Filimonas effusa: one gene and its partner. The protein of the gene in region 2 interacts with the protein of the main gene of each other region in a pairwise test. Links are inferred from orthologs where the notes say so. Each region holds a gene or a part of one and is shown on either strand. Other genes may lie near its edges.

The links. Proteins that work in one complex are often made in the same cells at the same time.
Region 1: the proteins of ESB13_RS01810 (region 2) and ung interact in binary tests that used the Escherichia coli proteins (3 or more experiments, as listed by UniProt). The link is inferred for Filimonas effusa from one-to-one orthologs.

Annotation. Positions count from the first base shown.
Region 1 is NZ_SDHZ01000001.1:1,677,253-1,682,799, reverse strand. Bases 2,553-5,547 are described here. They hold ung (uracil-DNA glycosylase), read right to left. Parts: upstream 4,389-5,547; coding sequence 3,717-4,388; downstream 2,553-3,716. Other genes in these bases: ESB13_RS06235 (hypothetical protein), read left to right, coding at 5,176-5,547; ESB13_RS06240 (TetR/AcrR family transcriptional regulator), read left to right, coding at 4,515-5,105; ESB13_RS06250 (lysophospholipid acyltransferase family protein), read right to left, coding at 2,958-3,695; ESB13_RS06255 (putative LPS assembly protein LptD), read left to right, coding at 2,553-2,945. In the rest of the region: ESB13_RS06260 (N-acetylmuramoyl-L-alanine amidase family protein), read right to left, coding at 1-151; more of ESB13_RS06255, read left to right, coding at 222-2,552. UniProt on the Escherichia coli protein: Excises uracil residues from the DNA which can arise as a result of misincorporation of dUMP residues by DNA polymerase or due to deamination of cytosine.
Region 2 is NZ_SDHZ01000001.1:494,567-502,529, forward strand. Bases 1-2,859 are described here. They hold ESB13_RS01810 (nucleoside-diphosphate kinase), read right to left. Parts: upstream 1,709-2,859; coding sequence 1,292-1,708; downstream 1-1,291. Other genes in these bases: ESB13_RS01805 (UbiD family decarboxylase), read left to right, coding at 1-725; ESB13_RS01815 (DHH family phosphoesterase), read left to right, coding at 1,839-2,846; ESB13_RS01820 (FKBP-type peptidyl-prolyl cis-trans isomerase), read left to right, coding at 2,848-2,859. Outside these bases: more of ESB13_RS01820, read left to right, coding at 2,860-3,780; ESB13_RS01825 (M1 family metallopeptidase), read left to right, coding at 4,054-6,018; folP (dihydropteroate synthase), read right to left, coding at 6,132-6,983; ESB13_RS01835 (sialate O-acetylesterase), read left to right, coding at 7,375-7,963. UniProt on the Escherichia coli protein: Major role in the synthesis of nucleoside triphosphates other than ATP. The ATP gamma phosphate is transferred to the NDP beta phosphate via a ping-pong mechanism, using a phosphorylated active-site intermediate.

The sequences.
Region 1 (5,547 bases), 1.2 Mb from region 2 along the record:
CTACCGCTCCGGGGTCGGGAAGGCCATGGCCCGCATCTACTATGATCACTTTAACCGCCGGTTTTGCCGGGGGGGCTTCAACAGTGGTAAACGAAACCAGGAATGCAAAAGAAAAAATAAGATATGACCACCGGGAAGCTTTTTTGAACATATTACTTTTTGTTTAGGGTATTCTTCACAACTCGTTTGTATTTAAGCCCTATTTTTGTCCACCTTAAATTATGAACAAACGTTGTAAAGTTAGTATAAATTGTATTACAGCCTGGTCTGTTTTCGTGTTCATGTTATTTACAACGCTGGCTGTTCAGGCGCAGGTAAGACCTGCTGCTCCCGTTAAACCTCCTGCATCTGTCATCGACAGCGGCAAAATATCCCTTGATTCTGCCAGGTTTAAAATAGCAGGCGATTCTGTAAAGCTCATCACTGATTCTGTCAGGTTTACCATTGATTCACTTACCGGCGATACTTTATGGCAACGTATTGATTCCATTCCGATGTCGAAGGATACGCTGGATGCACCTGTAGATTATACTGCTGAAGATTCTGCTATCATCAGTATTCCCAAAAAACAATTCTTCCTGTATAATAAGGCTGTTGTTAAATACCAGGACAACCAGCTGGAAGCAAATGTGATCCATTACGATCAGCAATCGCAGGTAATGGAGGCATATGGCGGAAAGGATACCAGTAGTAATCCGTTGAATCTGCCTACTATGACACAGGGGCAGTCGAAAGCGATCAGCGACACCATTAAATATAATGTCAAGACGGGCAGGGGGCTTACGAAAAACTCTTATTTCCAGGAGGGTGAGATGTATGTGCAGGCGCAGACGCTGAAACGGATGGATAAGGATGTAGCGTTTGCATTCCGGGCGCGTATGACTACCTGCAACCTCGATACGCCTCACTTTGCATTTCGTACCAGGCGGGTAAAGATCATTAACGACAGGTTTGCAGTGTCGGGGCCGGCTTTCCCTGAGTTTGAAGGGGTGCCTATGCCTGTAGCCATTCCTTTCGGTATTTATCCTATGGTAAAAGGACGGCATTCCGGTATGCTGGCGCCTCAGTTTGCTACCAACCAGAGTGCGGGGCTTGGACTGGAAGGACTGGGATATTACAAGGTCATTAATGACAACTGGGATGTAACTACAAGGGCCAATCTTTATACCTATGGCGGATGGGCGTTATTTGTGAATCCCAAATACATGAAGCGGTATAAATATTCGGGCAACCTGAACCTGACCATTCAAAAGACCAAGCTGGTAAATACATCCACTGCCCAGAGTAACGAATTTATCAAGTATACCAGCTTTCTTATCAACTGGAGCCATAGTACAGACACCAGGGCGCGGCCGGGAACCAGTTTTTCGGCCAGTGTGAATGCGGGAAGCACCAGGTATAACGATTATGTGACCAACAATATTTACCAGAACTTCCAGAACCAGTTGAGCTCATCTATCACTTATAGTAAGACCTGGGGACAAGGGAAGTATAACTTAACAACCAGCGCCAACCATAGCCAGAATAATAACCAGCGTCTGGTGAACGTAACGCTTCCTACGGTTAACTTCACTGCCAATACGTTCTATCCTTTTCAAAAAAAGGAATCAGTGGGTACTGCTAAATGGTATGAAAAACTGGGTATTTCCTATACCGGCAACCTGTTGAACCAGGTAGCTTTCTATGATACTGCATTTAATTTTGCCCGGATGCTGGATACAACCCAATGGGGAGCACAGCATAGTGTGCCTATCAGCTTAACATTACCGGCAGTGGGGCCGCTTCTGTTTTCTCCTTCCATTTCTTTTTCCGAAAAATGGTATGGCCAGCAGATCCTGAGAAGATGGAATCCAGATAGAGATACCGTTGAAACCCGTATCAGCCGTGGTTTCTTTGCTGCGCGGGAGGTGAACTTTGGCATGTCTACCAACACCAGGATCTTCGGTACCTTTAACCTGGGCAAGGATACCAAACTACGGCATGAGATAAAACCTACTTTCAGCATCAACTATAAGCCCGACCTGGTAAAACAGTTTTATGATTCTTTACAGGTAGATACTTCTACCGCCAGAAAAAAGATCAGGATTTCCAGGTTTGAAGGCAGTGTCGTCGGCGGATTTAGTGAAGGCAGTTTTGGTGGCTTTAATTTCGGATTTGACAACCTCTTCGAAATGAAAAAGAGGAACAAAAATGACACAACTGGCGACGACCCATATAAAAAGATCAAACTTATTGACGGTTTAAGTTTTAATACGGGTTATAACTTTTTCCTGGATAGTATGAACTGGTCTCCGGTAAGTATTGCTTTTCGTAGTACTTTGTTTGAAAAGGTCAATATTACAGGCGGGGCAAGTATTGATCCTTATGCGGTAGATTCCGTAGGAGATCGTATAAACAAACTGTTATGGAAACAGGGTAGCCTGGGACGTTTCACCGGTGGGAACCTTGTTATATCCTCTTCTTTTCAAAGCAAGGCGGCAGATCAAAGATCTGATAAAAGCCGTATGCCTGTAGACCAGACGATGACGCCCGACGAACAGCAGCGACAGCTGGACTATGTTAGAGCCAATCCGGCGGAATTCGTAGACTTCAATATTCCATGGTCTGTACAAACCTCTCTGTCTATTAATTTCAACAGGCAAAGATCGGCTGACTATAGAAGCTATGTCACACAGATCAATACGAATCTTAATGTTAGCGGCGATTTCAGTCTTACACCCAAGTGGAAGATGGGGGGCAGCTTTTTCTACGATGTAAGAACGGCCAAGTTAGAAGGCGTTACCATGTATATTACCCGTGAAATGCACTGCTGGCAACTATCTATCAATGTTACACCTATAGGACCTATAAAGAGCTTTAATATAGTGCTGAACCCTAAATCGGGCATATTACGTGACCTGAAAATAAACAGGTCCAGAAGTTTCTATAGTGCTATAGAGCAATAAACATTAAGACAGCTACCTGTCATTTACCGTATAATAGTTCCACATCAGCTCAAAGACTTCCTGTTTGAGATCGGCAACCGTTTTTCCTTTTACTTCAACAGGAGCAAGAAAATGCATTTCCAGGCGATATGGGGCTACATAGAAAGGTTTGTTTGCAGGCAATACTTTATTGGTATTAAATACCAGAGCCGGAATGATAGGTTTCTCCGAAGCTAATGCCAATCGGAAAGCGCCGTCGTAAAAGCTTTTCAGGGGCTTGCCGGTTCTGTTGCGTGTTCCTTCGGGATAGATTAACATATCCAGGCCGGATGAAAGCACTTTACGCATTTTTTCGAAGCTCTTGCGCCTGTCGTCGTTGTCTTTGCGATCAACCAGTACACTGCCAAAGGAATAGATCCATCCAAAGATGGGAATGGCGGCGAAGCTTTTTTTGGCGATAGTTTTATTGGCGCGCGGCATGAAAGGTGTTGTAACCGGAACATCCATCAGGCTATTGTGATTACAAACGATCACATAGTTTTCTTCTCTCCGGAAATGTTCTTTTCCTTTAACCCTTAGCGGGCAACCTATCAGATTCAAAAATACGGTCATCCAAACGCGCGAAACATGCCGGTGCCAGCGTGCCAGCGAAGGTTCTTTCAGCAGAAAGCAAGGCAAATAAAAGATAAAGGCTACCAGCATTGTAGGCACAAAAACAATGACGGCCCATAAAGCCCATATCCTGCCTAACACATTATTCCACCATTTCATCGGGTAATACTTTAAAAATGTCTATAGCGACCAATCTATAGGATCGAGTCCTTCTTTGGCTAGTAATTCGTTGGTTTTACTGAAGTGGCGGCATCCGAAGAAGCCTTTATCGGCGCTAAAGGGTGAGGGATGCGCAGCCTTTAGCACATGGTGTTTGGTGGCGTCTATCAACACCTGCTTCTCCTGGGCAAACCTGCCCCATAACAGGAATACGACGCCTTTTTTTTCTTCGGAGATACGACGAATAACGGCATCGGTGAACTGCATCCAACCTGCTTTGCTGTGGCTGGCTGGTTCATTGGCACGAACGGTTAGCGCTGCGTTCAGGAGCAATACGCCCTGGTTGGCCCAAGGCGTAAGGTCGCCCGTTTTAGGGATGGCCATGCCTATATCTTTATGAAGTTCCTTATAGATGTTCACCAATGAGGGGGGAGGAGGCACGCCGGCGGCAACGGAGAAGCTAAGTCCCATCGCCTGTCCCGGGCCATGGTAGGGGTCCTGCCCCAGCAGCACTACTTTTACGTTGGTGAATGTAGTATGATTAAAGGCATTAAAAATAAGGGGGCCCGGAGGATAAATGGTCTTCCCCTGCATTTTCTCTGTTTTCAGGAATGCGACTATTTCCTGGAAATAAGGCTTGGTAAACTCCTGTTTGAGCGCCGATTTCCAGCTTTCCTCTATTTTTACGTCCATAATGGTCTTGTACAGTTTGATTACAAACTAACTAAAACTTGCCTGTATTTCCTACAGGTAAGCAGAATCTCTTCCCCTGCAGTTAAAGATTTTGTTCCTTTGAAGAAATTTATAAAGGGTATTTCTATGAAGAAGGCAGTCGCTACCAGGCATAATATTCTCCTGAAAGCATTTGATCTTATTTATACAAAAGGATATAATGCAACCAGTATCGACGATATTATCGCTACCACGCAGGTCACAAAAGGTGCTTTCTATTACCATTTCAAAAACAAAGATGAAATGGGACTTGCCATTATCAATGAGGTACTCAAGCCTGCATTGAAGGATAGCTTTATAAAGCCGCTTCAGCAGGAGGCGAACCCTTTGACGGCTATTTATAATATGATGCATCATTTATTGATGGAGAATGAGTTTATGAAGGTAGAATATGGTTGTCCGGCTTCTAATCTTACACAGGAAATGGCGCCCTGGCATGCCGATTTCAACAAAGCCCTTGATGAACTAACTACAGAATGGAACGGTGTATTGGTACAGGCAATTGAAACGGGTAAGAAAAAAGGGCTGGTAAACAAGAAGGTGAATGCCGGACAGGTAACGATATTTATACTGTCGGGCTACTGGGGAATCCGCAATATCGGCAAGTTATCGGGCGACAAGGCTGCTTACGTGCCTTATCTTAAAGAACTGAAGAAATACCTGGAAGGACTCGTATAATCTTTATGATAAAAAAAACATACTAATTGGTATGTTTTTGTATTTTCGCATCAGTTAAACACAATAGCTGATGTATTCTATTCTTCTATTCCTGCATTCCATTATCCGGTGGCTGGTGTTTATCAGTCTTATCTACGCTGTATATCGTGCATTTACCGGGTATAAGCAACAGCGGCTTTTTTCCAGGAAGGATAACGCCGTCAGGCATTGGACGGCTACCATTGCCCATATACAATTGATCATTGGTATCCTTCTTTATGTAAAAAGCCCGGTGATTGGTTATTTCTGGCATAATAAAGCAGAGGCGATAAGCGATTTGCAGGTGAGTTTTTTTGCTTTGATACATCTTTTACTGATGCTGGCAGCTATTATATGCATCACGATAGGATCGGCCATGGCAAAGAGAAGGGCTGCCGACCAGCTGAAATTCAGGACTATGTTA
Region 2 (7,963 bases):
GCCGCCCTGCCGAATTGCTTACCATCGCCAACAGGGTGCTGGGAACCGGGCAGCTGAGCCTTGCAAAATATCTCTTTATCACCGCCGCCGATACCGGAACCGCCGTTTCAGCACATGACATACTGCCATTTATGTCGTATATCTTGGAAAGGATCGACCTCGAAAGGGATCTTCATTTCCAGACTCATACCACTATCGACACGCTCGATTATTCAGGCACCGGCCTCAATACAGGTAGTAAAGTGATCCTGGCCGCTTATGGCCCGGTGAAACGTCAACTGGCTACGCAGGTACCAGCCCCGTTAGCTGCACTGGATGACTTCCCCCATGCATGCCTGGTGATGCCCGGCGTAGTAGCATTGCAGGCGCCGCCGTTTACATCATATGAAAATGCTGAAAAGGAAATGGCCGGTTTGTCTGCCCGCTTGTCTCCCGTAAGAGAAGCGCTCACAACTGTTCCGCTCATCATCATCTGCGACAACGCAGGCTTCGTTGCCCATACGCTTAATAATTATCTCTGGGTAACCTATACGCGTAGTAACCCCTCTCACGACATCTATGGTGTAAACAGCTTCACCGAAAATAAACATTGGGGCTGCAAAGGCCCATTGATCATCGATGCCCGCATAAAACCACATCATGCACCTCCCTTGATTAAAAATGCTGCTGTAGAAGAAAAAGTCGATTCCCTGTTCCAAAAAGGAGGAAGCTTATACAACATATAGAAGCTTTCCAAATAAAAAAGTGACGCCAAATAACTGTTATTGTGGACCAAATTGGGAAAGTGGTTTCATAGTGGGAATTTTTGGGCAATGAAATCAACTGCCTTAAACGCCTCCCGGAAGCCGGAAAGCCATAAACCTGACAGAACTGACTGTTTAAACGTCATACTTGTCAGGTTTCTGACAGGTTTGATGTCCCTGTTTTAACATATCATTCAAAATGAGGCAATTAGGGCGATAAAAATCAATGCCTTATCCCATTTCCCTCTTATTATGCAATATAATGGCATGGTTTTTCGTATAATAATCATGTTTTTTAAGGGTTTAGGGTTGAAAAAGGGGCGATGGTTTTCCATTGCCCCTATATTTTTTCCCCCCTGCCTCACATGCCGGCAGATCGCAACCTCCCCCCGCATCTACGAAAAAGTACGCTTTATATACGGACGATGAACGAGCGATAAGCGAGCCATTGTTATACCGTCACCTGATCTGCCAGCCTGCCAGCTGGCCAGTAAAACAATAAAAAAAGCCGCGGCATGCCGCGGCTTTTTTTATTGGATCTATTGCTCTTAGAACCTCTCCAGTCCGGAGAAGAAAAAGCTTCCCTCGATAGCAGCGTTTTCGTCGCTGTCGCTACCGTGTACCGCGTTTTCTCCTACTGAAGAAGCAAAATTTTTACGGATAGTGCCCTCTTCCGCTTTAGCAGGGTCAGTAGCTCCGATCAGGGTCCTGAAATCAGCTACAGCATTGTCTTTTTCAAGAATCGCCGCAACAATAGGACCGCTGCTCATGAATGCAACCAGCTCACCGTAAAAAGGCCTTTCTTTGTGTACAGCATAAAATTCTCCCGCCTGTGCAGTGGTCAGACGGGTCCATTTCATTGCCTTGATAGAAAAACCAGCCTTGATGATCTGGTCTAAAATAGCGCCTGTATGCCCCTTCGCGGTAGCATCAGGTTTAATCATTGTGAATGTTTTGTTGCTCATATAGTATAAGATATATTAAATGCACGAGGCGCGCAAAGCTAATGAATTTTGGATATTACCCATCCCGTAGCCATTTACCTTAAATATATTTGAACGAATGCGTTTAAACCCTGAATTTTGCCGCCATCGTATGCAACATATTGAACTGTTTTACCCATTATTGGCTACGCCTCAAAAAGTGATCATAACCATGCATCAGAAACCTGATGGCGATGCCATGGGCTCCGCACTTGGTCTCTGTCACTTTTTACAGTCGCTCGGCCACCAGGCTACGGTAATTTCTCCCACCAACTGGGCCGATTTCCTTAACTGGATGCCAGGTGTCGGCAACGTGATCGATTACGACAGCCACCGCGAAAAAGCCACCGCTCTTGCTAAAGAAGCAGATCTCCTCTTCTGTCTCGACTTCAACATCCTGCACCGTACCAAACATATGGAACACTTGCTCACGCAACTGTCCTGTATCAAAATACTGATAGATCACCACCAGCAGCCACAGGAAGAAGCCTTTACCTACGGTATAAGCGATACCTCCAAAAGCTCTACCTGCGAAATGGTCTACGACTTTATCATCGGCTCAGGTTATGGCAGTAAACTCGATCTTAACATGGCTACCTGTTTATATACAGGCATCATGACCGATACCGGTTCGTTCCGCTTCCCTGCTACCACCGCCTCCGTACACCGTATCGTGGCGCATTTCAAGGACCTGGGACTTAACCATACCGTCATTCACGAAAATATCTATGATAGCTTCCTCGAAAACAGGCTCCGCTTTATGGGCCATTGCCTGCTCAACAGGCTCGAAGTATTGTACGAATACAATACCGCTATCATGTCTATCCCCAAAGCCGATCTCCTGCGTTTCGATATCCGCACCGGCGATACCGAAGGCCTCGTAAACTACCTGCTCTCCATCCAGGGCATCAGGTTTGGCGCCATCGTCATCGACCGCGATGAAGAAAGAAAATGGAGCTTCAGAAGCAAAGGCGGCTTCGACGTCAACCAGTTCGCCAGAAACCATTTTGAAGGAGGCGGACATAAAAACGCCGCCGGAGGACGCAGCAGCGACAACCTCGAATCAACAACACGAAAATTCAAACAAGTTTTACAACAATACGAAGCACAACTACAATAACATGAAGCATTTATTCTTAGTGGCAGCTGCTGCAGTTGCATTCGCCTCTTGCCAGGTGAAGTATGAAAAAACAAAATCAGGTCTTTTGTACAAGATCACAAAAGGCAAAGGCGGCGAAAAACTGAAAGCAGGTGAATTTATTAAATTCAATGCCAGGATCACAATGCCTGATAAAGACACCACCCTTAACGACACTTATGGTAAGATCCCCGGTTTCATCGTGGTCGATACCAGCGAAAGAGCAAAATTCTCTTTCATGGAACTATTACCGCAATGCTCAGTAGGCGATAGCATCACCTTTAACATGAGCATCGATACCCTGAAAAAACTCGGCGCCATCCCCGATTACAACAAGATCTTCACCAAAGGTGGCCAGATCCACGGTACCGTAAAGATCCTCGCCGTTTACAAATCTGAAGCAGAAGTAAATGCTGCCTACCAGAAAGAAATGGAACTGGAATCCGATAGAGAAGTGAAAAACCTCGAAGCCGACCTTAAGAAAAAAGGCCTCAAAGCCCAGAAAACAAAAAGCGGCGCTTTCGTAGTGATCGAAAATGCCGGCGACCAGGCTGCTAAAGCCGATTCCGGCAAACAAGTGTCTGTAATGTACAAAGGTTACCTGCACGACGACAATACCAAAGTGTTCGATACCAATATGGATTCTTCTAAAGGCCATACCGATCCATTGGTGCTGGTAGTAGGCGCCGGACGCGTGATCAAAGGTTGGGACGAAGCCTTACCTTATTTCGCAAAAGGCGGTAAAGGCAAAATCTTTATTCCCGCAATGCTCGCTTACGGACCCCAGGGCAACCAGGGTATTCCTCCGTTCTCAAGCCTCGTATTCGACGTAGAGATCAAAGACGTAACAGCTGCTCCTCCGCCACCTCCCGGTATGCCAATGATGCCAGGAATGCCCCAGGAACACGCACACTAAGAAGCTAAAACTTCCAGCATAACAGCAGGGACCGTATCCAGATACGGTCCCTTTTTATTGCTAAACATTATTAGGTCTTTAGTCTTGCCGGTTACCGCTTTATCTTATAACTGCTTAATCTATATGTCTGTTTGCGGACCAATAGTTCGCATTATTATCTGATGTGCCTTGTAAAATATCGGCTGCTCCTCTTTTTTTACTTTTTTTCACCTGATGTTTATCTTTTTTGAAGACGACTATGATATTTTTGTTACCAACCAATAATAAGTGCAAATGATCTCTTTTAAAAGATTGCTCCTGGCTGCAGGCGGCGCTATCGGTTTTTGCCTGCCCATTGCAGCCCAGGAAAAAGCCGCCTATGACCAACATGAAGCTTTTGCCCCCGTTTTCTATCCCGCCTATGGCGATGATGTCCGCGCTGCCGATGGCACTCCCGGACCGGGCTACTGGCAAAACAGGGCTGATTATACCATTAACGCTACCCTCGACGAAACAAAACACGAGATCACTGCCAGCACCACCATCACATATACGAACAATAGTCCCCAGGCATTGTCTTTCGTATGGCTGCAACTCGATCAGAATATCTATAACAGCACCGCCCGCGCCGTAGCAGCTACCGCTATCGCTGGTGGACGCTGGGGAATGCGCGACAAGTTCAATGGAGGCTATACGCTCACCTCCGTAGCAGTTATCCTGGAGGGCAAAACCTATCCGGCGCAATACACTGTTACCGATACAAGAATGAAAATTGCACTCCCCAAAGCACTGAAAGCACGTGGCGGATCTGTTCGTTTTTCTATCGCCTATAATTTCATCATCCCCGAATACGGCACAGACAGGATGGGACGTTTGCAAACCCGCAACGGCTGGATCTACGAGATCGCACAGTGGTTCCCCCGTATGTGTGTATACGATAACGTACAGGGCTGGAACACGCTGCCTTACCTGGGCCAGGGCGAATTCTATCTCGAATATGGCGATATCAACTATAACATCACAGCGCCTGCAAAACATATTGTCGTTGGCTCCGGCGAATTACTGAATCCTAAAGAGGTATTGACGGCAGAGCAACTGAAACGCTGGAAGCAGGCCTCCGAAAGCGATACAACTATTATGCTGCGCACTGTCGCGGAAGTGACCGATGCCGCCAGCAGGCCGGCCGGCAACACCATGCTAACCTGGAAATTCAGGTGTAATAATACGCGCGATGTTGCCTGGGCTTCCTCTCCCGCATTTGTATGGGATGCCGCGAAAATGAATATCCCCGGCGGCAAAACTGCATTGGCCATGTCGGCATATCCTGCTGAAGTGGCTTCCGACTCCGCATGGGGACGCTCTACAGAATATGTAAAAGGAGCAGTGGAATTCTATTCTAAATATTTATACCCCTACACTTATCCTGTTGCAGTCAACGTGGCAGGCATCGTAGGCGGCATGGAATATCCCGGCATTGTTTTTTGCCATAACGGAAGCAGGGGAGCAGGCCTGTGGGGCGTAACCTCTCACGAATTCGGCCACAACTGGTTCCCGATGATCGTTGGCTCTAACGAAAGAAAATTTGCCTGGATGGATGAAGGCTTCAATACTTTCATCAATGGCCTCGCCGATTCTGCATTCAATAACGGGGAATACTTATCCAAACGACCGTCAAGGGGAAGCACCACCGCCAGCTCTTTTACAGGCAACGAATCGGAAAGCCTGTTCACGATACCCGATGTAATTCAGGGACGTAACCTCGGTAATATGGCCTATGCCAAACCCGGTGCAGGCCTCGGGCTGCTGCGTAACCTGATCCTCGATGCACCCGTATTCGACAGCGCACTGCGATATTATGTGCACCAGTGGGCATTTAAACATCCTACACCATGGGACTTCTTTCATTGTATAGAAAACTACAGCGGCGAAACGCTCGACTGGTTCTGGCGCGGCTGGTTTATCGACAAATGGAAATTTGACCAGTCTGTCGACGGTGTGGCTTATGTAAACGGCGATCCTGCCAGGGGAAGCATGATAGCGATATCAAACCTCCAGCAGCTGCCCATGCCGGTGGTTATTGAGATCAGGGAAGCCAATGGCAACAAGTCGCGTATAAAACTGCCCGTAGAGATCTGGCAAACCGGCGGCTCATGGAAATTTATCTATCCTTCAACCAGCGTAGTGCAACAGGTGATCATCGATCCCGACGATAAAACGCCCGACATGGACCGGAGAAACAATACCTGGCCAAGACTATAAACAAAGAGGGGGATCATCATCGTGATTCCCCTCTTTGTTTCATACACCAGCATTATGGCAGAGCTCCCTGGTGTGCCCGGCCAGTTCTGTTTCTGTTCCTCATCAAATATCTTTTATGCCTGCATGCAGGCTTCCGTTAATTGAATAGCTTCCATAGCTTCCTTTACATCATGCACCCGCAATATGGAAGCGCCGTTCAGTAGTCCTATCGTATGTAACACGGTAGTGCCGTTAAGCGCCTCTTCCGCAGTAGTCCCAAGGGTTTTATAAATGGTGCCCTTGCGCGAAATGCCAAGCAGCACAGGAAGCTGCATTACCCGGAACAGGTCCATCTCTCTTAACATCTGCAGGTTATGCGCTGTTGTCTTGGCAAACCCAAAGCCCGGGTCGAGAATAACATCCCGTATGCCGGCCTGTTTGCAGAGAGCCACCTGCTTTATAAAGAAATCGAGTACCTCACGGGTAACATGCTGGTAGCTGGCTTGTTGCTGCATGGTCTCGGGCGTGCCTCTCATATGCATACATATAAAAGGTGTCTGCAGTTGAGCCGCAGTAGCTAACATATGGTCATCGGCTAGTCCGCCGCTGATGTCATTGATGATACAGGCCCCTGCTGCCACCGCCTGGCGGGCCACGCTGGAAAAATAAGTGTCGATGGAAATATAGGCGTCCGGAAAGGCACTGTGAATAGCCTCTGTTACAGGCAATATACGATCAGCTTCTTCAGAGGCGCTTAACTGCGGATTGCCGGGTTTGGTGCTCTGGCCGCCAAGGTCCAGGAATAACGCTCCCTGTTCAAGCATCCTGCCCGCTTGTTCTACCGCCGCATCGGCTCCCTGTTTGCGGCTGCCTGCATAAAACGAATCGGGCGTAGCATTGATAATGCCCATTACCGCGGGCCGCTGCAAATGCAATAACCTGCCACGGCAATTAAGACTATAAGAAGAAAATGTTGGCTGCATCATTTGTAAAGATACCTGCTCTCAACGAAACGCAGGAACTCCACCGCTTGCTTTCAGCTAAAAAATGACAGGCACAACCGCCGCGGCGAAGTTGTGAAAAAAGAGACAGCAGCACAAGGTCTCCTCTCTTCCGGGAAAAGTAACGGGAATGCACTGCCTCAGAGGCTTCGTCTGCTGTGTTCCGGAAAAAAGGGAAGAACTGCACGGGAAAACGGGTGTCGGCGCTGTTAATTTATACTATAGTATATCGGAATGTTGCTATCTTACCCTGCCTGTGTAAGATGTTACGCTTTTACCCGTAAACCCGGCACTGCTGAAAAGCTGATACATCCGTAACAGGTCTGCCTTTGCTGCTGCTAATACCATAAAATGTAAATACTATAAATAAAATCCAATGAGAATCATTGTTTGCTTGTTATGCCTGCTTTACGTGCGCTCAGCTAACGCAACGGTAAAGCCCAATAGTCTTTTCAGCGATAACGTGGTCTTACAGCGTAACATGCCCGTACCGGTATGGGGAACAGCATCCGAAGGCGAAAAGATCACAGTTACCATCGGTCAGCAGCGCCTCGAAACGGTGGCGCAGAATGGTAAGTGGTTGGTGAAACTGGCGCCTATGAAAGCAGGCGGACCTTTCACCATGATCATCAAAGGAGAGAACGAAGTGGTTATTAAAAACATCTTGATAGGAGAGGTCTGGATCTGCAGCGGACAGTCTAATATGGAACGCCAGCTCGGCCCCAGGGGCGGCCAGAAGCTTATCAACAATTGGGAGAACGAAAGAGACAGCGCATTGTATCCCGAAATAAGGGAATTCCATGTCCCAAGAAAAGGCTCAGACGTTCCGGTGGAAGATGCCGGCAGTAAATGGGTCGTTTGTTCACCCGCTACAGTTGCTGAGTTTTCAGCCGTTGGTTATTTTTTCGCCAGGGATTTATACAAACAACTGAAAGTACCCATCGGCATCCTGTTTTCATCAGTGG